DNA from 4 places in the Serratia sp. HNCC26DJ206 genome. Region 1 is predicted to be linked to each of the others. Evidence: predicted binding sites of a transcription regulator. Region 1 holds the regulator's gene; each other region holds the start of a gene.

Region 1 (8,131 bases):
TCGCGCGCCAGAATGGTCAGCGCATTCAGATGCTCAACAATAAACTGGCTGTGCGTGATCCATAAGCGCATATCCGCCAGATAATCTGACTCAAACCCTGGTTCCTGCATCGCCTGATTAAGCGAGGTGAACAGCGCATTATGTGCCTGATTGACCTGCATTCGTGCGTAGGCCAGCGTAGCAGGATCCGCCTCCTGTTCTTGCAGCAGCAGGCGTAATGCCGTTTGATCCTGCTCCAGCGCCTGATGGGCGTTCTTACGCAGCAGACCGCTCTGCCATTGCGGCCACAGCCAGATACTCCCGCCAAACACCAGCACGCAGCCAATCAGCGTATCAAGCAGGCGCGGTACCAGAAAATGGGTGCCGTTAAGCGCCAACAATTGCAGGGTATACACCGCGGTGACGGTAAACCCCATCACCGCCAGCCCATAGTTTTTGCGCAAGATCAGGTAGGCAGCCAGCGTGATCGCCAGCATGATGCTCAGCGTCAGGTGCTCCGGCAGTTGCAGTTGCAAGAGTCCGGCGGCGATCGCTAACCCGGCCAGCGTGCCGAGGGCACGATGTTGGATCCTGACGCGCGTGGCGTTATAGCCGTTCTGGCTGACCAGCATAATGGTCAGCAGGATCCAATAGGGCTTCGGCAGGTTGAAAATCATACCCAGACTGCTACCCACCGCCAGTATGATGCCCAGCCGGGCGGCATTGCGCAGGGCGTTGGACTTCAACGACAGGTAGCTCACCACGGCGGGCCAGAACGGCAACCGCGCCTGGTTGGCCATCAGATCGCGCTGATACAGCGGGCGTTGGCTGCGTAACAGGCGGGCGATGCGGCTGAAGTGGTAAAAACAGAACTGGCCAACCGGGTTCTCGGCATGCTGCGTAGCCACCTTTTCCAGCGCCGCCAGCTCATTCTTCATACTGAAACGCGCTGAACGCCGGTGATAGAGAATATCGTTGGCCACGATGCGCAAACGCCCGGCGATCACTTGAGCGTTGCGGCGGATAATCGCTTCGGCCTGGCTCTGTTCCACCAGTTTTTGCACTTCTTCTGGCTGATGCAGGCTGACGGTAATGTGTTCCTGCAGATCGAGTGCCACCTGGAAAGTGCGTTGCAGGCGTTTTTGCTCTTGGTTATTGGCATGGGGCAGGAAGTTTAACTGCTGATATAACAGGCTGATCAGATCCATCACTTTCTGCTGGCGTTGCAGCAGCGGCGGCAGTGCGGTTTCTGGATCGATGTGCTGGGTCAGCAGCGAATATTTGGCTTCGAAATAGTCTGCCAACTGGATATAGAGCTGGCTCAGGGATTCGCGCATCGGTTGCTCTTTCCACAGTTTGAACCAGAACCAGGTGAACAGCCCGTACCAGGCGGTGCCGACCAGATACAGCAGCGGCGCATGCCAGATCGGCACGTGTCCGGCCATGCTGAGAGAAAAGATGGCAGCGACCAGCGCGGCGGGCAGCAGACGTGCGTGCAGCGGGCTGATTTCACCGCTGACGCCCAGCAACAGCGCCATCGCCAGCATCAGTAAGGGTAACGGGATATGCCACAGCAGCGCCTGTTGCAGCAGCAAACTGCTGAGAGCAAACAGGGAACCGCCAACGGCCAGACGTTTGAAAAAGCGTTTGTGCGGCGTATCCAACCCGGCGATGTTGCAGCAGGCAGGTACCAGAGAGAACAGCAGGCCGAGTTGCAGGTTGCCCATCAGCAGGAAGAAAACCACCGGCAGGCACAGCACCAGCGTTTGCCGCAGTGCATAGTTGACTTCCGGGTGGTAGATCAGGCGCCGCCACATGATGAATGGGGGAAGTTAAAAAAAACGGCGTATCGCTACGCCGTTTCTTCAATAATTAACGCGTGCCGTAAACGACAATAGTTTTGCCGTGGGCAGAAATCAGGTTTTGATCTTCGAGCATTTTCAGAATACGACCGACGGTTTCACGTGAGCAACCGACGATTTGACCAATTTCCTGGCGGGTAATCTTGATTTGCATGCCATCCGGGTGAGTCATGGCGTCGGGCTGTTTTGCCAGGTTCAGCAGGGTTTGTGCAATGCGGCCGGTAACGTCAAGGAAGGCGAGGTTACCCACTTTCTCTGAGGTGATTTGCAGGCGGTTTGCCATCTGCGCAGACAGGCGCATCAGGATATCCGGGTTAACCTGAATCAACTGGCGGAATTTCTTATAGGAAATTTCAGCCACTTCACAGGCTGTTTTCGCTCTAACCCAGGCACTGCGCTCCTGGCCTTCTTCAAATAATCCAAGCTCGCCGATGAAATCCCCCTGGTTGAGGTAGGACAGAATCATCTCTTTGCCTTCTTCATCCTTGATCAGCACCGCCACGGAGCCTTTCACGATGTAGTAGAGCGTTTCGGCCTTTTCACCTTGGTGAATCAGCGTACTCTTTGATGGATATTTGTGGATATGGCAATGAGACAGGAACCATTCGAGAGTCGGGTCTGTTTGCGGTTTGCCGAGAACCATTCGCTGTTATCCTCTGTTGTTATCGCTGCCTTGTATCACAGGGGTCAGAGTTCCCTGTAAAACGTGCTTATAGCCCGGTGTTTTATAGAGTGGCTATCAACAGGTTTTGAGGCATGTTATAGAAATACGCTTGTACCCTAGCATATTAACTTGCGCCAAGTGCTGCAAGCTACATTCTGTTAACATACCAATATAGGGTCCTTTCCTCGGACATTCCCTGAAATCGGTGACCTGGAAAGAGTTCTTGCGGCTCTGTTTGTAGCACAGAGTGAGGCGGGTGTCTTGTGTTGTCTCGCTTCAGTATGATTAGCATCAGGTTCCGTTGCCAGTTTCTATGCGAAAGCGTACCCTGATTTTGAGAAATTAACTGGAGTGTACAAAATGCAGGCAAGAGTTAAGTGGGTAGAAGGACTGACATTCTTGGGCGAGTCTGCGTCCGGCCATCAGGTATTAATGGACGGTAACGCGGGCGATAAAGCGCCAAGCCCGATGGAAATGGTCTTAATGTCGGTTGGCGGTTGTAGCGCCATTGATGTGATGTCGATTCTACTGAAGGGCCGTAACGATGTCCGTGACTGCGAGGTAAAACTGACCTCGGAGCGCCGTGAAGAAGCACCGCGTCTGTTTACCCATATCAACCTGCATTTTATCGTCACCGGCAAAGGGCTGAGCGACAAGATTGTTGAGCGTGCGGTTAACCTGTCTGCCGAGAAGTATTGCTCGGTCTCGCTGATGCTGAGCAAAGCTGCCAGCGTCACCCACAGCTTTGAAATCTGTGAAGTGGCCTGAAGCTACCAGCGGTAACTGTGGCAGTGGTTGCTCAATAAATGCAGAAATCGCCGCGCCGTGATGGTTAGCGGCGATTTTTGTAAGTGCAGCACACAGTACTGCGCCTGCGGCAGGTTGTCGATCGGCAACGTCACCAGTTTTTGCTGCAAATGGAAAGGCGTGTTCATCGCCCGCGCAACAATGGTCAAATAATCCGCCTCCAACACCATATTCAATCCACATACCGCCGAATCTGAACGAATGGGCTTATTGGTTAATTGCTGATAAAAGCTGCCGAGCACCGTTTGCAGTTGCTGGTAATAACCCATGTCGGTTTCTGGCAGCAGCCATTTGGCTCCGTGCAGTTGATCCAGTGATGTTGCCTGTGCCAGAGGGTGTCCTCGGCGCGCAATAATGCAAAACGGGGCTTTGAACAGCGGGGTACAGATCAAGTCTTGCAATGGCATGTCCGGGATCACCGTGCCGATGGCCAAATCCAACAGGCCCGTGTGCAACGCTGGCAACAGCGTGGAGATCTGTGCCTCACGGATCAGCAGATTGGCCTGCGGGGCGGAGGCCTTGAAGAGATCGACCAGTTCTGGGAGTACCGTCACGGCCAGTAGCGAGGAACAACCGATCGCCACGCTGCCCTGCGAATGCTGGTTCAACTGTTGGATCTCCTCGGTGGCGCGCTGTAATTCCTCAATCACTAATTGCATTCGCACAGCAAAAGTATGGCCGGTTTCGGTCAGCGTCATCCCCTTGCTGCTGCGCACGATCAACTGGGTTTTCAGCGTCTGTTCCAGTTCTTGGATAGAGCGGCTGACCGCCGGTTGAGACTGTGCCAAGGCGCGCGCAGCGCCACGAATACTGCCGCAGCGTATCACTTGCTGAAAGGCTTTTAGCTGCTGCAACTTTGGTAATTGGCGCATTTATGCCCCTCCTTCATCGCTTAAAACGATAATTTCACTTTGCCCACAGAAGGAATATCGGCGATGAGAAATCATTCATTAATGATTTTTTGTCGTTGGTGAGGGAGTGGCTGGTGCAGGATGACAGAGGGGGAAGCGCGGTGATTGGCCGCGCCCAAAAGAGTTATTCGATTTTTTTGCCTTCGAGCAGCCGTTGCACCAACGGTGCCATGATCAGCTCCATCGCCAGCCCCATTTTGCCGCCCGGCACCACCAGCGTATTGATGTGCGAGATAAACGAGCCTTGCAGCATGGCCAGCAGATAAGGGTAATCAATCTGATCCAGGCCGCGGAAGTGGATCACCACAAAGCTTTCATCCAGCGAGGGGATGGCTTTGGCGGCAAACGGATTGGAGGTATCGACCGTCGGTACCCGTTGGAAGTTGATATGGGTACGCGAGAACTGCGGTGTGATGTAGCTGATGTAATCTTCCATCGAACGTACGACGGAGTCCATCACCGCTTCACGCGAATGGCCGCGCTCGCCGGTATCGCGGACCAATTTCTGGATCCATTCCAGGTTGACGATCGGCACCACACCCACCAGCAGATCGACATGCTTGGCGACATCGACCTTATCGGCAACCACGCCGCCGTGCAGCCCTTCGTAGAACAACACATCGGTGGGGGCTGGCAGCGGCTCCCACGGCGTGAAGGTGCCCGGTACCTGATCGTAGGGTACGGCTTCATCGTAGGTGTGCAGATATTTGCGCGAGCGACCAGTGCCATTTTCGCCGTACTGGATAAAGCTTTGTTCCAGCAGGCCGAAGTTATTGGCTTCTGGGCCAAAATAGCTGATATGGCGGCCAAGATCGCGCGCCTTACGGATAGCCGCATCCATTTCCGGCCGGGTGAAGTTATGGAAACTGTCCCCTTCCAACTGGGCGGCGCGAATATTCAACTGCTGGAAAATCTTGCGAAACGCCAGGCTGGTGGTGGTGGTACCGGCACCGCTGGAGCCGGTCACCGCAATGACGGGATGTTTGGCAGACATAAGCGGAAAACTCCATTAAGTGTGCGAGGTAGACTTCAAGCTGCATGACGAGTATAGAAAACTTCGATTCGTCCTCGACGAAATATACCCCTATTTGTTGCGGTTGCAGATACCCAGTTTGCCATTAAGGCCAATTTCAAATAGAGGGGCGCAGGAATTTGCGGCCCCCGGCGATGCCTGCAACGATGACCATCGCACCAAGAAGCAGCGAGAGGCTAGAAAATGTTTCATCATATCCGAATGCGGAAATCAACGGGGTGCTGAACAAAGGGGAAAGGAACTGACCAAGAAATATTGATGTGGTCAAGACTCCCCCAGCGAAGCCTCTGCGCCGTTCTGGCACCAGGCCAAGCGCAATGGCGACGAAATTCGGCGAAACCGTGGCATAACCTGCACCGATTGCCGCTGTGCCGGCAAAGATGAGCCAGGGGGTTCCCCCAGTGCTGATGAGCGTAAACCCAAGGGCCATCATGGCATAGCCCAAGGCGTAATTGCCAAAAAAGCCGATCGCACGTTTCATCCGGGCATAGAACAAGGCTGTACAGCCACCCGTCAGCGTTAATACGCCCAAAGCCGAGCCGGTCATCACGGCGCTGTTGTCACCTTGTGCATTGAAGAAAAAGGGCAACTGCGTCGGCATAACAAAGAAGATCATGTTGGTCATCATTTGCAAACACGCTAACGCTAAAACGAGAGGTTTCCATGCGGGAGCCCCGTTATCCCCGGATATTTTGGCGCGTGGGGTGGGTCTGGCTGGCTCGGTAATGGCCACCCACATCAGCGGCAGGAAAAGGGCCGCCAGGCCGTAGATCGCGAAGGGCAGCCGGGGCGAGATGGCTGCCGCGTATCCCGCCAGAGAGATAAACAGAAAACCGCCGAAGTTTCGTGCCGATACCTGTAATCCCACAAAGTCGCTGCGTTGGCCGTCGGTGAAGTAGTCACCGATCAGGGCCGTTCCCGCTGTCATGATGATCGCCACGGCGACGCCCAGCGCCAGGCGGCTGGCAAAAATCGCAGGCAGGCTTGGAAGATAGAGACCGGCGCTACCTGTGATAACGAACAGGATCACGCCGACCAGCAGCATCCAGCGTCGCCCAAAACGGTCAGCGAAAATACCCGCCAGCGGGGCGCATAGCACCACGCTCAGGGAGGGGGCAGGCACCAGCAGGCGCGTCAACATGCCCGCGTTTGGGGTGTCTGAAAAGGCGGCCTCAAGCCCTGCCAGCGCAGGGCTGATCGTTGCATTCGCCATCACGGTTAAACTTGCCGCCATCAAAAGAGCGATGGCTCTTGGATCTCGCCAGACGGCTGTTTTGAGATGGGCCGGATCTTGTTTCATGCTCTGTATTCCTATTGCAAGAGTTTGTGTGTTGATGCATCTTACAAACTCAAGTCAACTTGAGGTCAAGCATGAAAATTCTGGATATCGGCGAGGTAGTGCAACAATCCGGCCTATCGCCTTCGACATTGCGCTATTACGAAGAAATAGGGTTGATCGCATCCGTCGGGCGGCATGGGTTGCGGCGGCAGTTTGAGACGGATGTCCTGCTGCGGCTCTCATTGGTGGCGCTCGGTAAGTCCGCAGGTTTCTCACTGGTCGAAATTTCGGCAATGTTTGGCAAAGATGGCCTGCCGGAACTACCGCGCGCAAACCTGCATCTCAAAGCAGACGAGTTAGAGCGCCAGATCGACAATCTCACGGTCTTGAAAAACGCTCTGCGTCATGTTGCCGACTGCCCGGCTCCGTCACATCTTGAATGTCCGAAATTCCGACGTTTACTCCTGACGGCAATCCGTCGCCAAAAGAGCAAAGCAAAGTAGGCGATCGCTTAGAGATTGTCGTCGTGACCCGCTGCCTTTCAAGATAGCGAAGAACCGTGTCGGCAGAATGGCAGCTACGTCTCTTCCTGCCCTGCGCGGATCTGCCCGCGTGGCATGATATTGATGGTCTCGTGCAGCTCCGACCACACCAGCACGATCTCGCCGCTTTTCAACTGGCGGCGTACGTCATCCACCTTCTGTTCCAGCGAGCGTTCGTGCTCACCGTAGTCGGTGCCTTCGCGCAGCACGAAGGATTCGATCAGGCTGCTCAGGGTTGCTGGTTCCAGCTCTTGCCAAGGGATAATCACGTTTTCGATTCCAGAAAAGGGGAAAGCCAAGCTGGAATACGGTATTCCAACCACATTTGCGGTTTTTTCAAAGTGCCGCCGACAAAGCCGACGTGGCCGCCACACTCAGTCAGTTGATATTCGATATTGGCGGGTAGCTGGGTGAGATCGGGGATCACTTCGTCGGTCATGAACGGATCGTCCTTGGCGTGGATGATCAGCAAGGGGGTGGTGATCTGCGGCAGCAGGGGCAGGGCGCTGCAACGGCGATAATAATCGATCGCGCCGTCGAAGCCGTGCAAGCGCGAGGTAATCACCTCGTCAAATTCACGGATACGGCGCAGGTTGTTCAACTGCGGCAGATTCAGCGGCAAGGTGCCGGGGTAATACAGCAGTTTGCGCATGGCGTTCTGTTTCAACTGGCCCAGCAGGTAGTGTTGATAAACGCGTGAAAAACCTTGTTCCATGCGCAGGGAGCAAGGCTCCAGCATCAGCGGGGCCGATACCACTACCGCCGCTTGCAGCAGGCTGTCATTGCCTTGCTGTGCCAGATAGTACGCCAGCATATTACCGCCCAGTGAAACGCCCACCGCCGCCGTGGGCACTTCGCCAAAGCTGCTACGCAGCCAGCGCAGAAAGAAGCGGGCATCTTCGGTTTCGCCGGAATGATAGATGCGGTGCTTGCGGTTGGGCACGCCGCTGCAACCACGAAAATGCATCACCACGCCCAGCCAGCCTTTCTCGCGCCAGGCGTTGAGCAGGCCGTGTGCGTAAGGGCTGTAGAAATTCCCCTCCAATCCGTGGAA
Region 2 (8,131 bases), on a different contig from region 1:
CCCTGCCAATGCTGGCCTAGTGGCATTGGCTAGCGGAGTGGCTGCCAACCAGACAGCAATGGGGATTTTGGTACAACCCGCCAACGCGGCGGCAGCTGTATCCGCTGGCTTTGGTACCGCCGGTTCAGGCGTCAGCTATCTTTTATCCGATGGCTATGGCACCGATCCCAACGTCGCCAGCGGCGTAGGCATTCAGATTTCACGTACCAACGGCACGGTATTGAATCTGCTCAGTACGCTGAGTGGCTCGGTGCTGGGGGGCAACAATGCGGGCTGGTACCCGGTATTGACGGATGCAACCGCTGGGGGTGTCGTCAATGGCGTAACCACCTATACTAAAAACCTTAATGCCACGCTGAAAGCCTTACCAGGCAAAACGGTTACCGCGGGCAAAGTGAGCGCGACAGCTCAGGTTATTATTCAGGTGCAATGATGCGAAAATTAACCGGATTATGTATTGCAGGCGCGCTGTTGTTCAGCAGTTGGGCACAGGCAGGCGTGATTATTGAATCATCGCGCGTGGTGTTTTCCGCTGCCGATCGCGAACGGTCACTGCTGTTGTCGAACGGCAATCCTTATCCGGTAATTGTGCAGACCTGGATTGATAATGGAGCCCCGGAAGGGACACCGGAAACAGCAGGAGACGTCCCGGTGTTGCCACTGCCGGGGCTTTTCCGGCTAGAGCCGGGAGAAAGGAAAAACCTGCGCCTGCTAGCCACTCAGATACAGCAACCACAGGATCGTGAATCCCTTTACTGGCTGAATGTCTACGAGATCCCCCCCACTGATGCCAACTTACCGCCTGGTGTTTCTGCGGTAAAAGTGGCAGTACGCCTGCAATTGAAGATGTTTTATCGGCCGCAGAACCTGAAGCCGAATGTCGAGAAACTGACAGAACAGCAGCAGTTCAGCCTGATCAGACTGCCTGGTATGCTGAAACTTAAAGTCGAAAACACCTCACCCTATTACGCTACCTTCAGTGCAGCCAGCCTTACGGGTGGTGGTAAATCATATCCGGCAGGCATTGGTATGCTGGCCCCTTTCTCCAGCAAGACGCTGGAACTCAGTGGCGAAGCGAACTGGCAACCGGACAGTATCCGTTATATTTTGATCAATGATGATGGTAACGGTGTTGAAGGCAAAAAATCCCTTAAGCGGTAACTAACAACCCAAGGCTCGAGAGTTTCAAGGCAGGAAACTGGCCCTGTGGGGCCAATTCTTATCAAACCCGCTGCTGCTGCAAACGTTCGCTGCGGTAAAAACTCAGCACGCACCAGCCCAGAGCGATCAGCGCCAGCGGCGCGCCGACAAAACCAATATTCGACATCCCCAGATGCAGGCTGACCTGGTTACCCAGCAGCGCACCTGCGCCGATACCAAAATTATACAGGCCGGAGTAGATCGACATGGCGACATCGGTAGCATCCGGTGCCAGGCGCAATACGTTGGCCTGCATCGAGAGGCCAATCGCCATAATCGCCATGCCCCACACCACGCACAACAGCGTCAACGCCGTTTCACTCCCCGAAGCGGGCAACAGCAGCAACAGGCTGATGGCCAACAACCCAATCGCGCCAATAAAGAAACCCGAGGGAAAGCGTTCGCTGTAGCGGCTAAACAGCAGGCTGCCGAGAATACCGGCCGCCCCGAACAGCAACAACATCAGCGTGGTAAAGTTTGCCGTCAGCGCCGCCACGTTCTGAATAAAGGGTTCGATATAGCTGTAGGCGGTGAAATGTGCCGTCACCACAATAATGGTCAACATAAACAGGCTGACTAACGCAGGGCGTTTGAACAGCACTGGCACGCTGGAAAGTGAACCGGAATGCTCGCTTTTCAGCTCTGGCAGCAAACGCCACAACATCAGCAGCGCCAGAGTGGCGCAAATGGCAATACCGATAAAGGTCATGCGCCAACCAAGCAGTTGCCCCACCACTCGGCCTAACGGCAGCCCGAGCACCATCGCCAACGCAGTGCCCCCTGCCAGCATGCTCAACGCCTGCGCTTTTTTGCCCGCAGGAGCAACGCGGATCGCCAACGACGCGGTGATCGACCAGAACACCGAGTGCGCCAGCGCCACACCGGCACGAGAGATAACTAACGTGGTGAAGTTCCACGCCACTGCGGTGAGCACGTGGCTGGCAATAAACAGGACAAATACCCCGATCAGCAGTTTGCGCCGTTCAATTTTGCTGGTCAGCAGCATACAAATCAGCGATGCGGTGGCAACGATCCAAGCATAAATAGTGATGATCAGGCCAACCTGTTCGGTTTGCATCTCAAAACTCTGGGCAATGTCACTCAATAATCCGACCGGGATAAATTCGGTAGTATTGAAGATAAATGCTGAAACGGCGAGAACAACCACGCGCATCCAGGCGGTTGAGCGGGAAGGACTGACTTCTTCCATTACGATGATCCATAGCAGGGGCAGGCAATAGCGCTATGTTAGCCAACCAGCAATAAAAATGCGATATAGATCACATTTTATTTCGCTGTTTTTTTCAACAGCATCGCCACTGGCGACGGCAGGGATAAAAACAAAAACGCTCCCAAATGAGAGCGTTTCTACTGTAAAAACACGTATACCAAGAAATCTTGAATACGAGTTGCTCCTAAAGAGAAGCTTTACGAACCAACAACACGCTGAACCAGTGCTTTGGTCAGATCGGTTCTGATCTGATTGCAGGTTTTTGAAATACGGAATTTATAAGCGGCATCCATGATTTGATGGATATCGGTGCTTACGTTGTCACGAACCCGCATATACAGCTTAGCTTCCGACAGAATATGGTTCAATTCAATGCTGCGAGTCTGGTACATCTCTTGATTGACCTGCTGCAACGCATTCAGCTCTTTCATGCATGAACCGACCAATGTCTCTGTGCTTTCAGAAATTACAGGCTGTGCCACCGGTTGAGTCACAGCGGCCGGGCGCGGCGTTGCCACAGGGGCTGTGTTGGCTTTAGGGCGCTGATTCATATTCTGGCACCCTGCCATCAACACACACACTGCGGCTACCGCGATTGTTTTTTTCATTACTGGGAAACTCCGGGAAACAAAGGAACGGTGTGGTTTACCGCCATAAAAATGACTTTGCGTAGCATAGAGTAACAGGCATAACCCTGACAAGGCCCGCAAAGGTCACAATAGCCTTATCATCACAGAACATCTTCCAGAATAGCATAGAATAATCTTAAAAATAATCCATGCGGAACATAAAGAATAGTAACATCGAATTGATAAATATCATTACCTTAAAAGGTTAGTAGGCTACTTTTACTGCCCTTAACCAAGAAAAAGTGCTGAAAAACAATCCAGGATGCTCAATCCGCCAACAAACACTCTTTTTTCTCACTTTAGTGCTTTGACAAACCCACAGCCCGCCGTTATCATGCGCCCCGTTCACACGATTCCTCTGTAGTTCAGTCGGTAGAACGGCGGACTGTTAATCCGTATGTCACTGGTTCGAGTCCAGTCAGAGGAGCCAAATTTTAAAAACCCCGCTTAGGCAACTAAGCGGGGTTTTTGCGTTTCATGGCGCTGACACTTGGGATTTTAAGTGCCGTCATAACAAAAAAACAAGTGTAATAGCTCACAAAATCAGGACACTAACAGCTGACCTGTTCCCTCATTTCAGTCTACCCCAGATTAGTCAAAGTCCATTTCATGAAGAGGAAAAACAATGAGGAGTAGAGCATTACATAACGCAAAGAGCCCGCTTTTCCAACGACTTTAACCGAGCGTTGGCTTTGCTAGGGCATCATTGTCAATCAAAACGGCACCAGCACGAGGCACGATTTGCCCACCGCTTTTCGTGACGTCTGTTACTGTCCGCAGCGCCAGTGCTGCTATCTAGCCAGCGAAAACGGCACCGTCTACCAATATCACCACGGTCAGATCACCACTCTTCATCAGGGGGACGAGCCGATTTGGTCACTGGGCATCTCGCCAAATGGCGCTACGCTGGCTTTTGCGGAACGTCTGGGCAAAATCTATTTATATGACCTGGAGCACAATCGAGTCATTGAAACCACCGACTGTCGCTTGCCAAAACGCCTCAAGTGGTTTGATAACCAGACGCTCTATATTTCTTACAGTGGTTCTATTCATAAAATCTTCTTTGATGAACAGTGGCAACACCATGTTGAGTTTATCAGCCCTAATGACAACACGGTGGAGGACTTTGTTTTCATCGATGACTATATCGTTTTCATCACTTACAACCGCAGAATTTGGCTCTATGACCGTTTGTCCGCGACTCAGTTAGACAGCGTCTATAACAGCGAGGACTATATGAAAAACATTATACATATCAACGACAATATATTTGCGACTTTAGGTCGCTCAGGCTATCTTCAACAATACGAACTACATAATGAGCAGATAAAACCCGGCACACAGTTGAAAATGGTGTAATACTCATGAACTTGTCGCAAAATACTTGCTTAACCTTACTGGTAGCATCCAATTTCTTCTCCTCGGTCGCCGTAAGCATAGGGATGTATATCATCCCTTGGTATATAAGTAATGAAGGTGGGCAACCCAGACTATTGGCGATAATGGCTACAATATCTTCCTTGATGCTTATATTCTTCACGCCATGGTTCGGCATGCTGGTCGACAAATTCAATAGGAAAAATCTACTCACGGTGCTCAATGTCATCATTTGTATCGCTTTCATCCTGGCTATTTGCAGCCGGTACTTCTCCTTCAGCATTATGCTACCTTTAGTCGCCTCCTATTTTGTCATTCAATTTTATTATGCTATCTTCTATATCGCTCGGCAGGGGTTTATTAAAGATATATTCAGCGGTGATTATCTATCACGAACCAACTCCCTTCTTGAGATGGAATCACAAGCATCAACATTGATCTCTGCGCTATTAGTCATCTCTGTATCGTCATATTTGAGCTATGATACTATCTTTGTGCTGCTGGTCACGCTGATTGCCATCTCTCTGTTTATCTTGCTAGCAATCCCTTACCAACGGCACTCTCCTGTAAACACTCAGATACCCAAAAGCTCGCTTATTCAGCTCCAGCCAGAAAACCGGAATATCATTTTATATCTTCTGGTAGGTGCAGTACCCTTTGTCTGTATCATGGTGGTTAACGTTATTCAGGCTCCATTTATGCACGAAGTGCTGCATGCCTCGATTGAATCTTACGCTTCCTTCGGCATCATTTATGGCCTGGGCGCCATTTTAGTTAGCCTGTTGCTGGGTTGGTTGGCACCCAAATTCTCTGCGAGAAAATTGGTTCACCTCTTTACCGGCGGTTTCGCCTTAACAGTTCTACTGATCGCCAGCACCCCCACTTTGCCGGTGATTTTATGCGGAGCTTTCTTCCTTGGTTTATTTAATTCCGCATCACGTATAAGCAGTCAGAATGTCGTTCTTACTGAAATAGACAGCGAAAAAATCGGGCGCGTTTTTTCGACCGGCCAGTTATTCACCTTGATTAACCGCGTGATTGCAACCGGACTGGTCGTCATCCTCTTCCAGGAAAGTTACGAATATGCTTGGTCCTATGTTCTGATTATCAGCGCCACTGCCCCTATCAGTTTAATGTTGTGGTCGTTTTATGCTAATCGGCCGCAGAAAATAAGGAGATCGTAATGAATATCGCTATCGTGACAGGCAGCCATCGCAAGCAATCAAACTCCCGCAATGTGGCAAATTATATTGCTCACCAGCTCCAGCAGAAAGAACACTTTGTCGATACGCTCGATTTAGCTGAAATAAACCTGCCCTTGTGGGACGAAGATGTGGAAACGAATGCGCAGAAATGGTCAGTGCTTAAAGAGTGTAATGAACGATTGATCAATGCTGAAGCATTGATCATCGTCACCCCAGAGTGGAACGGCATGGCACCGCCGATGCTGAAAAACTTCCTACTGCTCTGCGAAGCAGAATATGTGGGTCATAAACCAGCGCTGTTGGTCAGCGTATCATCGGGAATGGGCGGCGCTTATCCGATCCATGAACTGCGAAGCAGCGGTTATAAAAACAACCATATCTGCTATCTCCCGGACCATATTATCGTACGTGATGCAAACAATACGCTAAGAACTCCGCTTCCTGCCGACGATCATGAGCAACGACTGCGGGCAAGGATCGACTACCAACTGAACCTGTTGCTGCAGTATGGCTCGGCGTTGTCTCAAGTACGCGCTTCCGGCGTCGTTGATTTCGAGCAATTCCGATACGGTATGTGACTTTTCTCTGAACGCAATGCCGCCGAGCAATATGCTGGCATCGCACTTTTGGCCGCCACTAAATAGCTGATCCTAATACCGCTACACTTTTGCCTGACCGTGCTTCCTACCAGGGAATGGGCTGACCGTTTTCATAAAGTGGCGTACCTTTTTCAGTAATTGCCACATCGAACGGCAGCTATGATTCCGGGTTACCCTAGCACCATGCGCATCAAGTTGAATGCTGAACGATAATGTCACTCGCCTTGCTGATGATTCGTCAATGGCACCTCATCAAAAAGTCGTAATGTAAGAAGGCCATGGCCTACGGCTGCACCGGCGCGAAGCGCTGAGGCAATAAAAACCGTCTCTGCGATTTCTTCTCGCGTAGCACCAGCCTTGGCAGCGTTCTTTGCATGTACATCAATACAATATGAACACTGAGTAGTGAGAGCGACCGCGATAGAGATAAGCTCGCGGTACTTTTCGGGGATGAGGCCATCTGTGCGTTCGGCAGCCGACTTCAAACCAAGAAATGCTTGTGCTTCTTTGGGCGCCAACCGGAGGAGTTCTTTGGCAAGGGATAAGTCTTCAGGGCGCTGATATACGGTCATGATTATTCTCGCTGACTCATTGTAGTAAAAGGCATCTTAATTGCCCTCGCAAGGACAAACTCTGCCTGATTCAAACCGAGCAAATCGGCACTCTATGCTCAACTCAATAATTTTATGCAGATTTTTCCGCCAGCAGATATTCCCTGACCAGAGCCCGTGCGCGATGTAAGCGACTTTTTGTCGCTTCACGCGTGATGTTCAGGTAATTGGCAATTTCACTGATGGTCATTTCCTGCAAATCCCGCAGCAGAATGATTTCGCGATGCGTTGAAGGCAAAGATTCCAGTGCATGAACCAGATCCATGCGCAGTTCATTCACCGGTATCTCGGCAAAGCGGGACGAGTTTTCAATATTCTTCAGATCCTCCATTCCCCTCAGGAACATGAGGGCTGGCAGCATGCACAGGCGTGTGACGATTTTGTACAGCCACCCGTTTAGTGCTGATGCAGTGCGAACTGTCCCTACTTTTCGGTAGAGAATAATGAGTGCTTCCTGTACCACATCATCTATCGCAGACGACCGCTGACACTGGTAACGGGCATAACGCCGGATATCCGGACGTAGCTGAACCAGCATATGCTCTAACGCTACGGGGTCCCCAGCTTGGGCCGCAGCAAAGGTATTCTCTTGAATCCGCATGAGGCTCCCGCTCAGTGACCTGTGGATTTTCGACTGGCCACGGCACGCACCGGACAGTATCGCAATGCACCAGTAACCAGGCTCACAAAGCCGACGCCCGCAATGGTTATCCCCAACCACGTAGTATGGAGGCCGATCAGCCCGTACAGTATCAACAGGCACCCCCCTACAACTCGGGCGATTCTTTCTTTGTTCCCTACATTTTTGCGATTGAACATAATGGGTTCTCTTTTGGCTGAATAATGGATGGCAGGAACAAATCGTTTGGTACCTGCAAAGAGAAAGAGGGCCTAAACGTTTAAAAGGATTCGCCGGATTAAAAATATTTTCGGGGCTGTAGCAGACAAGCAATTTTTCCGGCCGCTAGAAATGAATATAATACTCTGTAAATTAACAAAAAAGTGTAATTAAAGCCGCTTGAATCCTTGGTGTTGTTAGTGGCCTCTCGCTCAGCGGCCGATTTACTCTTGATACAGCCGAACTCAGCAACTTTGTTTTTGTGTAGATTGAGGCAAATCATTGAGCCTCATCTGGTCTTACAAACCTGTGAAGTATTGAACTGGATCAGCGTTATTTTGGCGGCGTCCGTAAAGGCCAGAAAGCTACGCGACGGTTCACGCGCCGAACTGGCCAAAGTACTGACCCAGAACAAACCTGGCGTCATGAAAATCAGGCCAG
Region 3 (8,131 bases), on a different contig from region 1:
CCACAGGCCATCGCCCAGGGTTTTGGTTACCACCAGGCCCTGGCGTTCAAAACTTTCCACCACCCAGTGCGGTAACGCGGCGATCCCCATGCGTGCCGACACCATCTGAATCAACAGCAACGTGTTGTCGACGCTTTTCAGCGTTGGGCTGACGCCTGCCGGTTGCAGAAAATGCCGCCAGATATCCAGCCGCTGGCGCTGCACCGGGTAAATCATCAGCGTTTCATCGCACAAATCTTCCGGTTCAATGCGCGGTTTGTTGGCCAGCGGATGATCGGGCGCCAGCACCAGCCGCACCTCAAAATCGAACATCGGCGAATAGTGCAGCCCGCTGCGCGGCAGGATATCGGAAGTGAGCACCACATCCAGTTCGCCCTGCTGCAAGGCAGGTTGCGGATCGAAAGTGACACCGGATTTGAAATCCATCACCACCTGCGGCCAGCTCTGGTGGAAACTGTCCAGCGCCGGAGTGAGCCACTGGATGCAACTGTGGCACTCGATGGCAATGCGCAGCGTGGCCTGATGCGGTTCGTGGCACGCCTGTAGCGCCTGCTGGATCTGCGGCAACACTCGTTCAGCCAACTGCAACAGGATCTCGCCCTGTGCGCTAAAGCGCAGCGGCTGGCTTTTACGAACGAACAGCTTAAAGCCCAGGCGCTGTTCCAAATCGCTGAACTGATGCGAAAGCGCAGATTGTGTCTGATGAAGTTGCGCGGCGGCGGCGGCCAGCGAGCCGGTATTACGCAATGCCTGCAGCGTCCTTAGGTGTTTCAGTTCGATCATGAGAATCCTTCACAGTGACAGTGAACATATTGCGCTTGTGGTTGATACAGTACCTGCGGATTATAGATGTGTAAACATCTGGACGGCTAAATGGGAAATATGACGATGACAATTCTGAATCACACACTGGGTTTTCCACGCGTTGGTCTGCGTCGTGAACTGAAAAAAGCGCAAGAAAGTTACTGGGCAGGCAATTCAACGCAGGAAGAACTGCTGGCGGTTGGCCGCGAGCTGCGTGCTCGCCACTGGCAACAACAACAGCAAGCCGGGGTGGATTTGGTGCCGGTTGGCGATTTCGCCTGGTACGATCACGTGCTGACCACCAGCCTGCTGCTGGGCAACGTCCCGGCGCGTCACCAGAATAAAGATGGCTCCATCGACTTGGATACGCTGTTCCGCATCGGCCGTGGCCGCGCACCCAGCGGCGAACCGGCGGCAGCGGCAGAAATGACCAAATGGTTTAACACCAACTATCACTACATGGTGCCTGAGTTTACTCAAGGCCAGCAGTTCACACTGAGCTGGACCCAACTGCTGGAGGAAGTTGATGAAGCGCTGGCACTGGGCCACCAGGTCAAGCCGGTGCTGCTGGGGCCGGTAACCTATCTGTGGCTGGGCAAAGTGAAAGGCGAAGCGTTCGATCGCCTTTCGCTGCTGAACGATATTCTGCCGGTATATCAGCAAGTGCTGGCGGAACTGGCCAAGCGCGGTATTGAGTGGGTGCAGATCGACGAACCCGCGTTGGTGCTGGAATTGCCGCAGGCCTGGCTGGATGCCTTCAAACCGGCTTACACGGCGCTGCAAGGCCGGGTTAAGCTGTTGCTGACCACCTATTTTGACAGTGTGGGCCACAACCTCGACGCTATTCGTGCTTTGCCAGTGCAAGGGCTGCATGTGGATCTGGTGGCAGGCCATGATGATATTGCCGCACTGCACAACGCGTTGCCAAAAGAGTGGCTGCTGTCGTTGGGAGTGATCAACGGCCGCAACGTGTGGCGTGCCGATCTGAGCAGTTGGTTTACCCGCCTGCAACCGCTGGTGAACAGCCGCCCGCTGTGGATTGCCAGCTCTTGTTCGCTGCTGCACAGCCCGATCGATCTGAGCGTGGAAACTCGCCTGGATGACGAAGTGAAAAGCTGGTTTGCCTTTGCTTTGCAGAAATGTGCGGAACTGGCGTTGCTGAGTACGGCCTTGAATGCACCAGGGGCCGACAAGCAGGCCGAACTGGACGCTTACAGCGCGCCTATCCGCGCCCGTCGCCAGTCCAGCCGCGTGCATAATGCGCAGGTGGAACAGCGCCTTGCCGCCATCACTGCCAAAGATAGTGAGCGCCAGCGCCCGTATCAGCAGCGTGCTCAGGCCCAGCGCGATCGTTTTAACCTGCCAGCTTGGCCGACCACCACTATCGGCTCCTTCCCACAAACCACCGAGATCCGCGGCCTGCGTCTCGATTTCAAACAGGGCCGCCTGGACAGTAAAAATTACCGCACCAGCATTGGTGAACACATCAAGCAGGCGATCGCTGAACAGGAACGTTTAGGCTTGGATGTACTGGTACACGGCGAAGCCGAGCGTAATGACATGGTGGAATACTTCGGCGAAAACCTCGACGGCTTTGTATTCACCCAAAACGGCTGGGTGCAGAGCTACGGTTCCCGCTGTGTGAAACCGCCGGTAATTATCGGCGACATCAGCCGCCCGGAGGCGATTACCGTTGAGTGGGCCAAGTTTGCCCAGTCGCTGACCAGCAAACCGGTAAAAGGCATGTTGACCGGCCCGGTAACCATTCTTTGCTGGTCGTTCCCGCGTGAAGACGTGACTCGCGAAGTGATTGCCAAACAGATCGCACTGGCACTGCGTGACGAAGTGGCCGATTTGGAACAAGCCGGTATCGGCATCATCCAGATCGACGAACCGGCCTTGCGTGAAGGCCTGCCGCTGCGCCGCTCGGATTGGGCTGCCTATCTGAACTGGGCGGTGGATGCCTTTAAACTGAACGCCGCCGTGGCGCAGGATGATACCCAGATCCACACCCACATGTGTTACTGCGAGTTCAACGACATCATGGATTCGATCGCAGCGCTGGATGCTGATGTGATCACTATCGAAACCTCACGTTCCGATATGGATCTGCTGGAGGCCTTCAAAGAGTTCGAATATCCGAATGAGATTGGGCCGGGCGTGTACGACATCCATTCGCCGAACGTGCCCAGCGTGGAGTGGATCGAAGCGCTGCTGCGCAAAGCGGCGCAGAACATCCCGGCAGAGCGCCTGTGGGTTAACCCGGACTGCGGCCTGAAAACCCGTGGCTGGCCGGAAACCCGGCAGGCGCTGGCCAACATGGTGCTGGCAGCCCAGCGGCTGCGTGAACTGCAAGCCTAATCCTCAATGCGGTACTAGAGATCTTTTTCCATGGGCGTTTCGGCGCCCTTTTACTGTTCAAAGTGACGTCAGCGTACTGTCGGGCCAGATATGTTGGATTTGCTGCGTCAATGCCGTGCTTAATACGGCAATATCTTCTGCCGCTGTGCCATGCATGGCTTCCATCAGAATCAGGGCCTGCGTGGTGTTGACGGAAACCGCCGAGTAACCGCTTTGCCGATGAGTCCAGCGCCGGGCATGAGCGCGATCGGCGGCGTCTGTAAAGATCACTTCACCGGGGGCCGGACTTTCGGTGGTACCAGAAAAAGTGTGGTAAATCTCGTGTCCTACAGCCTGTCTGACCTGTAGATCCCCGCTGATTTTTTGCCGATCAAAAACGGCAATCGGAATGGCAAATGCCAGTGACAGGGCATTGCACAAATCAATTAATGGGAAAATGGCAGGCAGTGAACCCTCTTTGCGCCAGCGGCGTAGCAGGGATTCTGCCGCACAGCGGTACTGCGTGGGTTTCAGCCCCATGTTGACGAAGGCGCGCCGCCAGGCTTGGATCTCCACCAAGTCGCTTTCGGTGCCGGTGCGCAATCTGATTGCGGCCTGGCGGTTGAAATCTGCCACCGCTTGGCTGACATCGGTCTGTTGATCGACCCCGTCAATCAGCAGGCAACAAGAAGCCAAGGTGGGAAAAGCCGATCTGATACTGCTAGCGTAGGTAAAGTTCATGAATCACCGGAAATGAAATTGAGGTCAGTTGCACGACAGTGGCCTTTATCAATTGCGGTGTCTTGAACGAAATTGCAGCCGATTAACGGCGGCGTTTATGGCTGGCATAGATACCGGGAGAAACGCCTAGCGTCCGGCTGAATTGCCGGGTCATATGGCTTTGATCGGCAAAGCCTGCCGCAGCGGCGCTCTCTGCCAGCGGAGTACCCGCGGCAATCAATCGCCGTGCCAGCTGGATGCGGCGTTGGATTTGGTAAGCGTGCGGTGTGATGCCAGTAACGCGCTGGAAGCTGCGTAACAGTTGAAAGCGGTTTATGCCGCAAAGCTGTGCCAGTTCGGCCAGAGTCACCGGGCTGGCGGGGTCATCGTCAAGGCGTTCCCTGGCGAGCCGAATGGGTGGTGTGGTTTCCTGTGGCTCACTGACGTGGAGCAACCGCGCCAGCAGGATCAGCAATGCTTGTTCCTGCTGGAGATTGTTGTGCGGTGCGCCAGTAATGCTATTGAACAGAATACGGAAACTCCCAGCAGCCTTGGTATCGGTAAGCGCCGGGGATGAAAACTCGCGGTAGTGTGCGTTGCCAGCGGCAAGATCGCCGCTGGCGGCGGCTATCACGGCAGGTTCCAGATAGAGCATACGCCATGAACGCGGCTGCTCACCGATCGGGCGGCCATCATGTACCTCACCAGGATTGACGGTGATGATATCGCCGGGCCCGGCTTCCACCTGCCCGCGCCCACTAAGTGATTTCTGCGCCCCATGCTCCATCAGCCCGATGCCAAACTGCGCGTGAAAATGCTTAGGATAGCGGTGACGGGTAGAAGCGATCACGGCTTCGATTCCGGGTACGGAACAAGGCTGCATGCTGAAAGTCGCCGACATCTGAAACACTCTTTGCGGTTTGTATCAGGGAAAGTGAATCAGGGGCAAGGGCTGCCCCTGACAATTATTTCACACCCACCACGCCGTGCTGGATAAACCAACTGAGCATGCGTTGCCAGCCATCGGCAGAGGCTTCGGCGTGATAACTTGGGCGGTAATCGGCATGGAACGCATGGCCCGCCTCGGGATAAACCACGATCTCGGCATCGGCGTTGGCCGCGCGGATCGCTTGGCGCATGCTTTCCACCGTCTCCAGCGGAATGCTGCCATCCTGGCCGCCATACAGGCCAAGCACCGGCGCGGAGAGATGCGTCGCGATATCAACCGGGTGCTTCGGTGAGTTCAGGGTTTTCTCCCCCACCAGTTTGCCATACCAGGCTACGGCGGCCTTCAACTGCGGGTTATGTGCGGCATACAGCCAGGTGATACGCCCGCCCCAGCAGAAACCGGTGATCGCCAGTTTGTTGGCATCGCCACCGTGACGCGTTGCCCAGTGTGCGGTATGGTCCAGGTCCGCCAGCACCTGTTTGTCCGGCACTTTGCTGACCAGATTTTGCAGAAGATCGCCGATTTCGCTGTAATCTCTGGCATCCCCCTGACGGAAATAGAGTTCCGGGGCAATTGCCAGATAGCCCTGTTTCGCCAGGCGGCGACACAGATCCTGAATATGTTCATGCACGCCGAAAATCTCTTGCACTACCAATATCACCGGGAGCGGCCCTGGGTGATCGGCGGGTTTGGCGATATACGCCGGGAGTTCGTCGCCCTGTGAAGGAATAGTGGTTTCCCCGGTATGGATGCCCTGTTCGTCGGTTTGCATCGTCGATGCGGCTGGCGGTGTCACTGCCGGGGCAAATCCCCCCTGAGCCTGCTTTAATGTTATCTCTTGTTCGGTTTTCATTGCGGTCTCCATGCAATTAATAGAGAAAAGCTCGGGAAGGGTTAACTATAGGAAAGATTACCGCGTATTGGCACCTTGTGGAGCACTTTCAGTCAAGCGGGTGAAAAACGGCAAATTATCCGGCGTTATCACATTTTTACTGTTTCTTTATCATGCTATGTCGGATTTTCGCCTGTGTTTTGGTCATCAAAACGCTAGACGTGTTGCGGTGCTTTATCGGCGGCAGAATCGGTGATCAGCTGCAAGGCCAGCCGAGGGGTTATTCGCTAAACTTGTCTGGTCACTCAATGCACCTCGATTAATTTGTGATAAAAATCACAAAATAAATGCAATTTAAATTTCGTTTCTTAAATAATGGTGAATTAATTCACAAAAATAACCGGCGATTTTCAGTAGAGTACCTCTTTGTTCCTCCCAATAAACAGCATCCAAGAGGAGTCTCCTATGTCTCAATCTGACGTTTTCCATCTCGGCCTCACTAAAAACGACTTGCAGGGAGCAACGCTTGCCATCGTCCCCGGCGATCCACAGCGCGTAGAGAAAATTGCCAAGCTGATGGAAAACCCGGTGCACTTGGCATCACATCGCGAATTCACTTCATGGCGTGCAGAGCTGGATGGCAAAGCGATCATCGTTTGTTCCACCGGGATCGGTGGTCCATCGACGTCGATCGCGGTTGAAGAGCTAGCACAGCTGGGCATTCGTACTTTCTTGCGCATCGGCACCACCGGCGCGATCCAAAGCAATATTAATGTGGGTGATGTGCTGGTGACCACGGCGGCAGTGCGGCTCGATGGTGCCAGCCTGCACTTTGCGCCACTGGAGTTCCCGGCAGTGGCCGACTTTGCCTGCACCACGGCGCTGGTGGCAGCGGCCAAAGCCAGCGGTGCGACGACCCATATTGGCGTCACTGCCTCTTCCGATACCTTCTACCCAGGTCAAGAGCGTTACGACACCTATTCCGGCCGGGTGGTCAGCCGTTTCCAAGGTTCGATGGCCGAGTGGCAAGCCATGGGCGTGATGAACTATGAAATGGAATCCGCGACCCTGCTGACCATGTGTGCCAGCCAGGGTCTGCGCGCCGGGATGGTGGCTGGGGTGATCGTCAACCGCACCCAGCAGGAGATCCCTGACGCGGAAACCATGCAGAAAACCGAAAGCCAGGCCGTGCAGATTGTGGTCGAGGCTGCCCGTCACCTGCTGTAGTCCTTGCCAATCTCGGGCCGTTCAACGGCCCGTTTTTCCATCCCGCAGTAATCTGTTACGGTAGAGCCCACTTGCGTCATACTCCCGGCTGCTTTTTCAGGCCGGTATTTGTGATGACATTTCCCCAAGATAATCGCTATGAGGATGTCTATGACCGCTCAGACCCTGCTTCATCCTTCACTGGCACCGCTTGACGGTGGCATCAACTTCCGCGATCTCGGCGGTAACAGCGTGGCCGATGGCCGCCGCATTAAACGTGGGTTGCTGTTCCGTTCCGGCTCACTCGAGCGCTTAAGTGAAAGCGATTGTGCTTTTCTGGCTGGCGTGCCGGTACGTTCGGTGCTTGATTACCGCGATGCTGACGAAGTGCAGGCCAAGCCGGATGTGCTGTGGCAAGGGGCCGATTATCACCATTTTCCGGCGAACCCGCTCAGTAGCGAAGTGAATGCCAACCTGGAAAAGCTCACCAACGAAACTTTGGCCGGGTTCAACGCCCAAGCGTTTATGTTGGAGTTGTACCGCCGCCTGCCGTTTAACAATACGGCCTACCGTCAACTGGCACAGTTGCTGACCACGCCTGAACCCGGGGCGATCGTGCAACATTGTGCGGTGGGTAAAGACCGCACCGGGGTCGGTTCGGCGCTGGTGCTGCTGGCGCTGGGGGCGAATGAGGCTACGGTGGTTGAAGACTATCTGCTGACCGAAACCACGCTGGCGGCTTTCCGCGAGCATATGCTGGAGCAACTCTCCGTTCGTTTGAATACGGCCGCGTTGGCGCAGTTTGCCCATGTGTTGAGTGCGCGTGAAGAGTTCCTGATGACGGCGCTGGGCTGCATTCGCGAGCAATATGGTACTGCCGATCGCTGGTTGGAAAGCGAATATGGGCTGGGGCAAAACCAGCGTGAGCAGTTACAGGCAGTCTATCTGGAATAACAATAGCGGCATGTTTAGCCAGGGTTTAACCAAGGCGGGCTGGCATTGCGTATCCTTGGGGCTGGATTTTTCGCTTAAAGGAGCCTGCTATTGAGTCTCAATGATATTGTCCATTGGGTCAGCGACATCGTGCGGCAGCATGAAGGCTGGGCCATTCCGATTATCTTCTTTCTGGCCTTCGGCGAATCACTGGCCTTTCTGTCGCTGTTATTGCCCGCCACGGTTATTTTGCTGGCGTTGGGGGCGTTGATCGGTGAAAGCGGCATTGCTTTCTGGCCGATTTGGGCCGCTGCCGCTACCGGCGCATTTTTTGGTGACTGGCTCTC
Region 4 (8,131 bases), on a different contig from region 1:
GATCGACTCTTCCGATATGACGCCGGAGGACTGGCAACATATCGCTGATGATATTAAACAGCATTACGACCAATATGACGGCTTCGTCATCCTGCACGGCACCGACACCATGGCTTTTACCGCCTCGGCGCTGTCGTTTATGTTGGAGAACCTGGACAAGCCGGTTATTGTGACAGGGTCACAGATTCCATTGGCAGAACTACGCTCCGACGGCCAGACCAACCTGCTGAATGCGCTGTATCTGGCCGCTAATCATCCGGTCAATGAAGTCAGCCTGTTCTTCAATAACAAACTGTTTCGTGGCAATCGCACCACCAAAGCCCATGCTGATGGCTTTGACGCTTTCGCTTCGCCAAACCTGCCGCCATTATTGGAGGCTGGGATCCATATCCGCCGCCAAACCGGTATCGCTTCACCAGTATGTAATGGCGAGTTAAAAGTGCATAACATCACACCGCAACCGATCGGCGTGGTCACCATTTATCCAGGGATTTCCGGGGCGGTGGTGCGTAACTTCTTGCTGCAACCGGTAAAAGCACTGATCCTGCGCTCCTACGGTGTCGGCAATGCGCCACAAAAAGCGGAACTGGTGGATGAATTGCGCGATGCTTCTGCACGTGGCATCGTAGTGGTCAACCTGACTCAGTGCATTTCTGGCCGGGTCAACATGGGGGGATATGCCACTGGCAATGCCCTGGCCCATGCTGGCGTTATCAGCGGCTTTGATATGACGGTAGAAGCTGCTCTGACCAAACTGCATTACCTGCTGAGCCAACCGCTGACGCCAGAAGATATCCGCAGCCAGATGCAACAGGATCTACGTGGTGAACTGACTGCGGGCTAACCCATCGGAGTTGAAATGAAAACTGCCCTGCTGTTGATTGATTTGCAAACCGATTTTTGCCCCGGCGGCGCACTGGCCGTTGCCGAAGGCGATCAAACCATCGCCATTGCCAATCAGGTCATCGAAGCCTGTTTAGCTCGACATGAACTAGTGATTGCCAGCCAGGATTGGCACCCGGCCAATCATCGCAGCTTTGCGGTAAACTCTCATGCCACCGTCGGCACGCTTGGTGAGCTAGAAGGATTACCGCAAGTCTGGTGGCCGGTACACTGCGTTCAAGGCACCCAAGGAGCGGCATTTCATCCGCAACTCCGGCAGCAAGCGCTGACCGCCGTGTTTCGTAAAGGTGAAAACCCGGACATCGACAGCTACAGCGCGTTTTTTGATAACGGCCACCGCACGCAAACAGCTCTCGATAGCTGGCTGAAATCTCAGGGGATCACCCATCTTGCCGTGATGGGCTTGGCGACGGATTATTGTGTGAAATTCAGCGTGCTGGATGCCTTGCATCTGGGCTACCAAACCATGGTGATCACGGAAGGATGCCGCGGCGTCAATTTACAACCGGAAGATAGCCAACAGGCACTGCTAGAAATGCAGCAGGCTGGAGCACAATTAGTGACACTGTCACAATTTATTCAGCGCTGATTAAGCGGGCGATGTTCTGGGAATTATGGTGCCGACACTAATCACCATCTGGCCCAGACGTTAACTGAAATTTCATTACGCTAAAGAGTAAAGCAGCCAGGGCGATGCTGGCATCGCCCTACTTGAGAAGTTATTGCGGTTTCAGTTTGATCAGGGGCTCGGCAGCGAACTGCTGTTTCAGTTCCTGTTTGCTTTTCATCACAATCTGCCCATCGGTCCCAATGCTCATATGTTGCGGATCGGCATTGTGCATCGACTGCCATAGCATTACTGCTTGCAGGCTATTCTCTTTCTGCTCCGGCGTCAGGGCAACACCGTCTGGCCACTTGCCCAACTCCACCGCCTGCATCAACCGCTGGTAAATTTCTGGCGTCATGGCCGAAATCAGATCTTTCACTTCCATCAATGCGTTTCCTCACTCAAAGATGAATAATTAGCTGAATCGATTTTGTTGATCAATTTACTACTTAACCCGCCGTTTTCTCACCATTCTCACCATCGGTGAAACTCAATGACGCTGAGTTAACGCAGTAGCGTTCACCTGTTGGCTGCGGGCCGTCTGGGAACACATGCCCCAGATGTGCATCACAATGACCGCAACGGATCTCGACACGATGCATATTATGCGAGTTATCATCAAGATAAAGAATCGCATCATCAGAAACCGGTTGGTAGAAACTGGGCCATCCGCAACCAGAATCATATTTGCTATCGGAGTAGAACAGCGGTGCATTACAGCACAGGCAATGGTAGACCCCTTCACGCTGGTTGTGCAGCAACTTGCCGGAATACGGTGCCTCTGTGCCACGCTCCTGTGTCACATAGCGTTGGATTTCATTCAGTTCCGTGGCTGGTTGGTTAGGGGTTGTCTCTTTAGCCATTTGTGCGATTCCCGGAATGTGGATAATATCAACGAAAACAATGAGTAATAATAACAAAAAATTAACACCGCTGCAGGCCTTTTTGGCCTAAACTGTACGGCATAAAGGTTACGCCGCAGTCATATGTGATCAAAATCACATATTTTGCACGTATGGACTTTATACTTAGCAGTTTGCCCCCATATCCTTGTGAGGACAAACGTGAATGGAATGTGCAATAAGCGTGCAAAACCAGTTCTGTGGTTTGATTTGCCGCAAGAATTGACACGATTCCGCTTGACGCTTGGTAAGGTTTTTGTAATTTTACAACCAACCTTTTATTCACTAACAAATAGCTGGTGGAATATATGACTATCAAAGTAGGTATCAACGGTTTTGGCCGTATCGGTCGCATTGTTTTCCGTGCTGCTCAGGAACGTTCTGACATCGAAATCGTTGCAATCAACGATCTGTTAGACGCAGAGTACATGGCTTACATGCTGAAGTACGACTCTACCCATGGCCGTTTCAACGGTACTGTAGAAGTTAAAGACGGCCACTTGGTTGTTAACGGTAAAACCATCCGTTGTACCTCAGAAAGAGACCCGGCTAACCTGAAGTGGAACGAAGTCAACGTTGACGTCGTTGCTGAAGCGACTGGTCTGTTCCTGACTGACGAAACTGCACGTAAACACATTACTGCAGGCGCTAAGAAAGTGGTTCTGACTGGCCCATCCAAAGATGACACCCCAATGTTCGTTATGGGCGTGAACCATAAATCTTACGCTGGCCAAGAAATCGTTTCTAACGCTTCTTGCACCACCAACTGCCTGGCACCACTGGCTAAAGTGATCAACGACAAGTTCGGTATCGTTGAAGCACTGATGACCACTGTTCATGCGACTACCGCAACTCAGAAAACCGTTGATGGCCCGTCTCATAAAGACTGGCGCGGCGGCCGCGGCGCAGCTCAGAACATCATCCCTTCTTCTACCGGTGCGGCTAAAGCTGTAGGTAAAGTTATCCCAGAACTGAACGGCAAACTGACCGGTATGGCGTTCCGCGTTCCTACTCCGAACGTGTCTGTGGTTGATCTGACTGCCCGTCTGGCAAAACCCGCTTCTTACAAAGAAATCTGTGCTGCTATCAAAGCCGCTTCTGAAGGCGAGCTGAAAGGCGTGCTGGGCTATACCGAAGATGAAGTGGTTTCTACCGATTTCAACGGCGAAAAACTGACTTCCGTATTCGATGCGAAAGCCGGTATCGCGTTGAGCGACACCTTTGTGAAACTGGTTTCTTGGTACGATAACGAAACGGGTTACTCTAACAAAGTGCTGGACCTGATCTCTCACATCTCCAAATAATATGGCATGATGTGTGTAGTTGATGACGAGGGCGACATTATTGTCGCCCTTTTTACTGGTTTTTTGCGGCGAAAAGAAGGCAATTTACGTGTACGAAAAAATCTTCACCCTACCCGTTACCGAACAAATCACTCCCTTTATCAGCCAGCGACAGCTGGATGAACTGCCGGTCGTGGTAGTTACCCACCCTAAAGTCCATGCCGCCATTACTTTACAGGGTGCACATTTGCTGGCCTGGCAACCCAACGGCGATGAACCGGTGATCTGGCTAAGCGACAATACGCCGTTCAAAGAAGGCATCGCGATCCGCGGCGGCGTTCCGATTTGCTGGCCCTGGTTCGGTACAGCAGGTACACCATCCCATGGTTTCGCACGCAATCAGCCGTGGGTCCTGACGGCCCATGATGAAGACGAAAACGGAGTGATCCTGACCTTCACGCTGCAAGATAACGTACAAACTCGTGCACAATGGCCTCACGCCTTTACGCTAATCGCTCGTTTCAAACTGGGTGAAGAGTGTGAGATTGAATTGGAGTCTCACGGCGACTACCAGGCAACTGCCGCACTGCATACATATTTCGAGATCGGCGATATTGCCCGCGTCAGCGTTGCTGGCCTCGGTGAACACTATATCGATAAAGTGGCACATATCAGCGAAGCTCGTCAGGTGGGGGATCTGGTATTTGTCGGCCAGACCGATCGGGTCTATACCCAACCAGCAACCTGTAGCCTGATCAACGATCCGGTGTTACAACGCACTATTGAAGTAAATCATCAGCATATGAGCGATGTCATTGCTTGGAACCCAGGTGCCGAACTGTCCGCCAAAATGGTAGATATGCCGGATGAGGGGTATAAAACCATGGTTTGTGTGGAAACCGGCCGTGTGACTGCACCGCTGGTTGCTACCGCTGAACAACCTGCCCGCCTGGCGGTAACGTTCCGCAGCCGTAAAAACGGTTAAATTCTGTATCCACATGCACTGCACCGCAATATAGCAAAAGGGGCGGTATCGCCCCTTTTTAGTGCAGCTCATGCACGATTATCGTGCAATTTGGTTCAGAAGCTGTAACTCACTCCTGTCAACAAAATAGCCGTATATGATTTATCGACCATCGGGCTGTCCTTAACTTCGTTAGACAGACTGATGTAACGACCGGTCATAAACGCATTCCAATTTGAATTGAATTTGTAATTCGCCGTCAGTTCCACATAAGGCGCAAAACTATTGCCTGCCGTATAGCTGTTCAGCCCACTACGGCGAGATTCATTGTCACTAATCCCATAGTAATAATCTGTTTGATTCTTACTACTCCACGTCACACCCACGCCCGGCACTAGCGTCCAGTTATCCAGCATAAAACGATGGAGGTAGGTCACATCCCCCAACATACCATTGCTGTTATTCAGCGTATCAGCGGACAATGCCGTACGGATGGTCCCCCACTCTACATTATGTGAATACGCCACCCCGGCCATCAGCGTGCTGCGGCGTCTATCTAAGCGCTTCATGCGTTCATCATCGCTATCGCCAGGCTTAAAATGCTGAGGAAGGTAGTACGCCATAATACTCAGTTGGTTCTGCCGATCGTTCCACAGATAATAACCGGCTGTCAGGCTACGAAAATAGAAATTATCATCTTCATAGTTAATGATTGGTGCTGGATAAACACGGGTTTGATAGCCACGATACGGCTCTGGCGTAACCAGCACACCTGCTCCAAGCGACCAGTTTCCTGCTTGAGCGCTGTGCGCACAAACCATTGCAGAAGCGATAATGGCTAGCGTTTTGAGATGAGATATCTTCACTGGTTTTTTCCATAAATAACAGAGTAAACGATAGGACATAGTTTATGTGAAAATGTAACCGCTTGCTGAATCTTTACAATATAAAATGGCTAAAATCGAATAGCTTAGAACGAAAGCATTAATTATCGATGGCAGAACCATGACATATTCTGCCGCAACCCGCACCAGACAAGGCATTTGGCCAGGCTCAATAACTGAGTCATTGATATGACTTAAAAAAGCTGTTTTTCATGCAGGAAATTTTTCAGTAAGCAACTACGCTTAAATCAGAAGGTGAATTTATCCTGAGCTCAGTGGCAATACAGCGCAACTCGCGATAATAAGCGCACCAAGTTGGCATACGAGTTGCTGTACTCAGATATAACTTCTCTCTTTCGGGAGCCAGAATACAAATACCAGCTCCCTTTAACCTGTGCTAATAACGAAAGGACGGGCATCACCATGAACATATTTGACCACTATCGCCAGCGCTACGAAGCTGCCAAGGACGAAGAGTTCACACTGCAGGAATTTCTTACCATTTGCCGGCAAGATCGCAGTGCATATGCCAATGCGGCGGAACGTCTGCTCATGGCTATCGGTGAACCAGTCATGGTGGACACCGCGCTTGAGTCTCGCATGTCTCGCCTGTTCTCTAACAGAGTGATCGCGCGCTACCCGGCATTTGAGGAATTCTACGGCATGGAAGAAGCTATCGAACAGATAGTCTCCTACCTGAAACACGCCGCTCAAGGCCTCGAAGAGAAGAAACAGATCCTTTACCTGCTGGGCCCGGTGGGCGGCGGTAAGTCATCGCTTGCAGAACGCTTGAAAGCGCTGATGCAACGCGTGCCTATTTATACCCTAAGCGCCAACGGTGAGCGCAGCCCGGTCAACGACCATCCGCTGTGCCTGTTCAACCCGCAGGAAGATGCCAATATTCTGGAAAAAGAATACAACATCCCAACGCGTTATCTCGGCACCATTATGTCGCCGTGGGCAGCGAAGCGCCTGCATGAGTTCGGTGGTGACATCACCAAATTCAAAGTCGTGAAGGTTCGCCCTTCCATACTTGATCAGATTGCCATCGCCAAAACCGAACCGGGCGATGAGAACAACCAGGATATCTCCGCGCTGGTGGGTAAAGTGGATATCCGTAAACTGGAAAACCACGCGCAGAACGATCCTGATGCCTATGGCTATTCCGGTGCTCTGTGCCGGGCCAACCAAGGGATCATGGAGTTCGTCGAGATGTTTAAAGCGCCGATCAAGGTGCTGCATCCTCTGCTGACTGCCACCCAGGAAGGTAACTACAACGGGACTGAGGGGATTTCTGCCCTGCCGTTCAGCGGTATTATTCTGGCGCACTCGAACGAATCGGAATGGGTCACCTTCCGTAACAACAAAAACAACGAGGCTTTCCTCGACCGTGTTTACATCGTCAAGGTGCCTTACTGCCTGCGGGTGTCGGAAGAGATCAAAATCTACGACAAACTGCTGGATCACAGTGAGCTGACCCATGCGCCGTGCGCCCCTGGCACACTGGAAACGCTGGCTCGCTTTACCGTGCTCTCGCGGCTGAAAGAGCCTGAAAACTCGAGCATCTACTCGAAGATGCGGGTTTATGACGGTGAAAGCCTGAAAGACACCGATCCGAAGGCCAAGTCGTATCAGGAATACCGCGACTATGCCGGGGTTGATGAAGGGATGAACGGTCTGTCGACCCGCTTCGCCTTCAAAATCCTGTCTCGGGTATTCAACTTTGATCATGTTGAAGTGGCTGCCAACCCGGTTCATCTGTTCTATGTGTTGGAACAGCAGATCGAGCGCGAACAGTTCCCACAAGATCAGGCTGAAAAATACCTGGAGCACCTGAAAGGCTATCTGATCCCGAAATACGCCGAGTTTATCGGCAAGGAAATTCAGACCGCCTATCTGGAATCTTACTCCGAATACGGTCAGAACATTTTTGACCGCTACGTGACCTATGCTGACTTCTGGATCCAGGATCAGGAGTACCGTGACCCAGATACCGGCCAACTGTTTGACCGTGAATCTTTGAATGCTGAACTGGAGAAAATCGAAAAACCGGCGGGTATCAGCAACCCGAAAGATTTCCGCAACGAGATCGTCAACTTTGTTCTGCGTGCCCGTGCCAATAACAGCGGCCGGAATCCGAACTGGACCAGTTACGAGAAGTTGCGCACGGTTATCGAGAAGAAAATGTTCTCGAACACCGAAGAGTTGCTGCCGGTCATTTCCTTTAATGCTAAAACCTCAACGGATGAGCAGAAGAAACACGATGACTTCGTCGACCGTATGATGGAGAAAGGCTATACCCGTAAACAAGTTCGCCTGCTGTGCGAATGGTATCTGCGGGTGAGAAAATCCTCATAACGTCTAATGCAGGTTAGCGTTATATACCCTGAATAATGCAAGTTGCAGGCAAGCGGCAAGTGTGTGAGTCCCCAGTCACTTAGACGAATAAGTGGCTGGGGTTAGCCCATAAACTCTCTATGCTGCGGCTTGAAAGTAAAGGGTACGAAAGTTGGCAACGTCGTTTGGGGGAACTATGGCCTATTTCATTGACCGACGGCTGAATGGCAAAAACAAGAGCATGGTGAATC

Evidence for each region. The regulator CRP, encoded in region 1, controls carbon source genes, mostly activating them, when cyclic AMP is high. The targets are predictions, from matches to a motif close to ATGTGANNNNNNTCACAT.
Region 2: the regulator CRP is predicted to act here: its motif matches at 2,469-2,486, upstream of AC2A1E_RS20325 (sugar transporter).
Region 3: the regulator CRP is predicted to act here: its motif matches at 5,970-5,987, upstream of udp (uridine phosphorylase).
Region 4: the regulator CRP is predicted to act here: its motif matches at 2,497-2,514, upstream of msrB (peptide-methionine (R)-S-oxide reductase MsrB).

What each region holds. Positions count from the first base shown of each region.
Region 1 is NZ_JBXUGP010000034.1:34,166-42,296, forward strand. It holds gene AC2A1E_RS20090 (YccS/YhfK family putative transporter) at 1-1,796, opposite strand, end outside; gene crp (cAMP-activated global transcriptional regulator CRP) at 1,852-2,484, opposite strand; gene AC2A1E_RS20100 (OsmC family protein) at 2,866-3,273, shown strand; gene AC2A1E_RS20105 (LysR substrate-binding domain-containing protein) at 3,276-4,184, opposite strand; gene AC2A1E_RS20110 (phosphoribulokinase) at 4,348-5,217, opposite strand; gene AC2A1E_RS20115 (MFS transporter) at 5,354-6,556, opposite strand; gene AC2A1E_RS20120 (helix-turn-helix domain-containing protein) at 6,628-7,038, shown strand; gene AC2A1E_RS20125 (YheU family protein) at 7,113-7,346, opposite strand; gene AC2A1E_RS20130 (hydrolase) at 7,343-8,131, opposite strand, start outside.
Region 2 is NZ_JBXUGP010000035.1:20,642-28,772, reverse strand. It holds gene AC2A1E_RS20335 (fimbrial protein) at 1-433, shown strand, start outside; gene AC2A1E_RS20330 (fimbrial biogenesis chaperone) at 430-1,161, shown strand; gene AC2A1E_RS20325 (sugar transporter) at 1,223-2,410, opposite strand; gene AC2A1E_RS20320 (hypothetical protein) at 2,629-3,039, opposite strand; tRNA gene AC2A1E_RS20315 (tRNA-Asn) at 3,415-3,490, shown strand; gene AC2A1E_RS20310 (hypothetical protein) at 3,802-4,419, shown strand; gene AC2A1E_RS20305 (MFS transporter) at 4,425-5,621, shown strand; gene AC2A1E_RS20300 (NADPH-dependent FMN reductase) at 5,621-6,220, shown strand; partial or broken gene AC2A1E_RS20295 (IS630 family transposase) at 6,302-6,415, opposite strand; gene AC2A1E_RS20290 (carboxymuconolactone decarboxylase family protein) at 6,457-6,813, opposite strand; gene AC2A1E_RS20285 (RNA polymerase sigma factor) at 6,926-7,453, opposite strand; gene AC2A1E_RS20280 (YgaP family membrane protein) at 7,465-7,671, opposite strand.
Region 3 is NZ_JBXUGP010000008.1:23,261-31,391, reverse strand. It holds gene metR (HTH-type transcriptional regulator MetR) at 1-783, opposite strand, end outside; gene metE (5-methyltetrahydropteroyltriglutamate--homocysteine S-methyltransferase) at 889-3,165, shown strand; gene AC2A1E_RS06990 (B3/B4 domain-containing protein) at 3,223-3,885, opposite strand; gene AC2A1E_RS06985 (AraC family transcriptional regulator) at 3,968-4,765, opposite strand; gene AC2A1E_RS06980 (dienelactone hydrolase family protein) at 4,830-5,666, opposite strand; gene udp (uridine phosphorylase) at 6,111-6,872, shown strand; gene AC2A1E_RS06970 (tyrosine-protein phosphatase) at 7,023-7,805, shown strand; gene AC2A1E_RS06965 (DedA family protein) at 7,896-8,131, shown strand, end outside.
Region 4 is NZ_JBXUGP010000026.1:74,078-82,208, forward strand. It holds gene ansA (asparaginase) at 1-844, shown strand, start outside; gene pncA (bifunctional nicotinamidase/pyrazinamidase) at 860-1,492, shown strand; gene AC2A1E_RS17675 (YeaC family protein) at 1,623-1,895, opposite strand; gene msrB (peptide-methionine (R)-S-oxide reductase MsrB) at 1,960-2,373, opposite strand; gene gapA (glyceraldehyde-3-phosphate dehydrogenase) at 2,721-3,716, shown strand; gene AC2A1E_RS17690 (D-hexose-6-phosphate mutarotase) at 3,805-4,680, shown strand; gene AC2A1E_RS17695 (MipA/OmpV family protein) at 4,776-5,564, opposite strand; gene yeaG (protein kinase YeaG) at 5,967-7,901, shown strand; gene AC2A1E_RS17705 (YeaH/YhbH family protein) at 8,077-8,131, shown strand, end outside.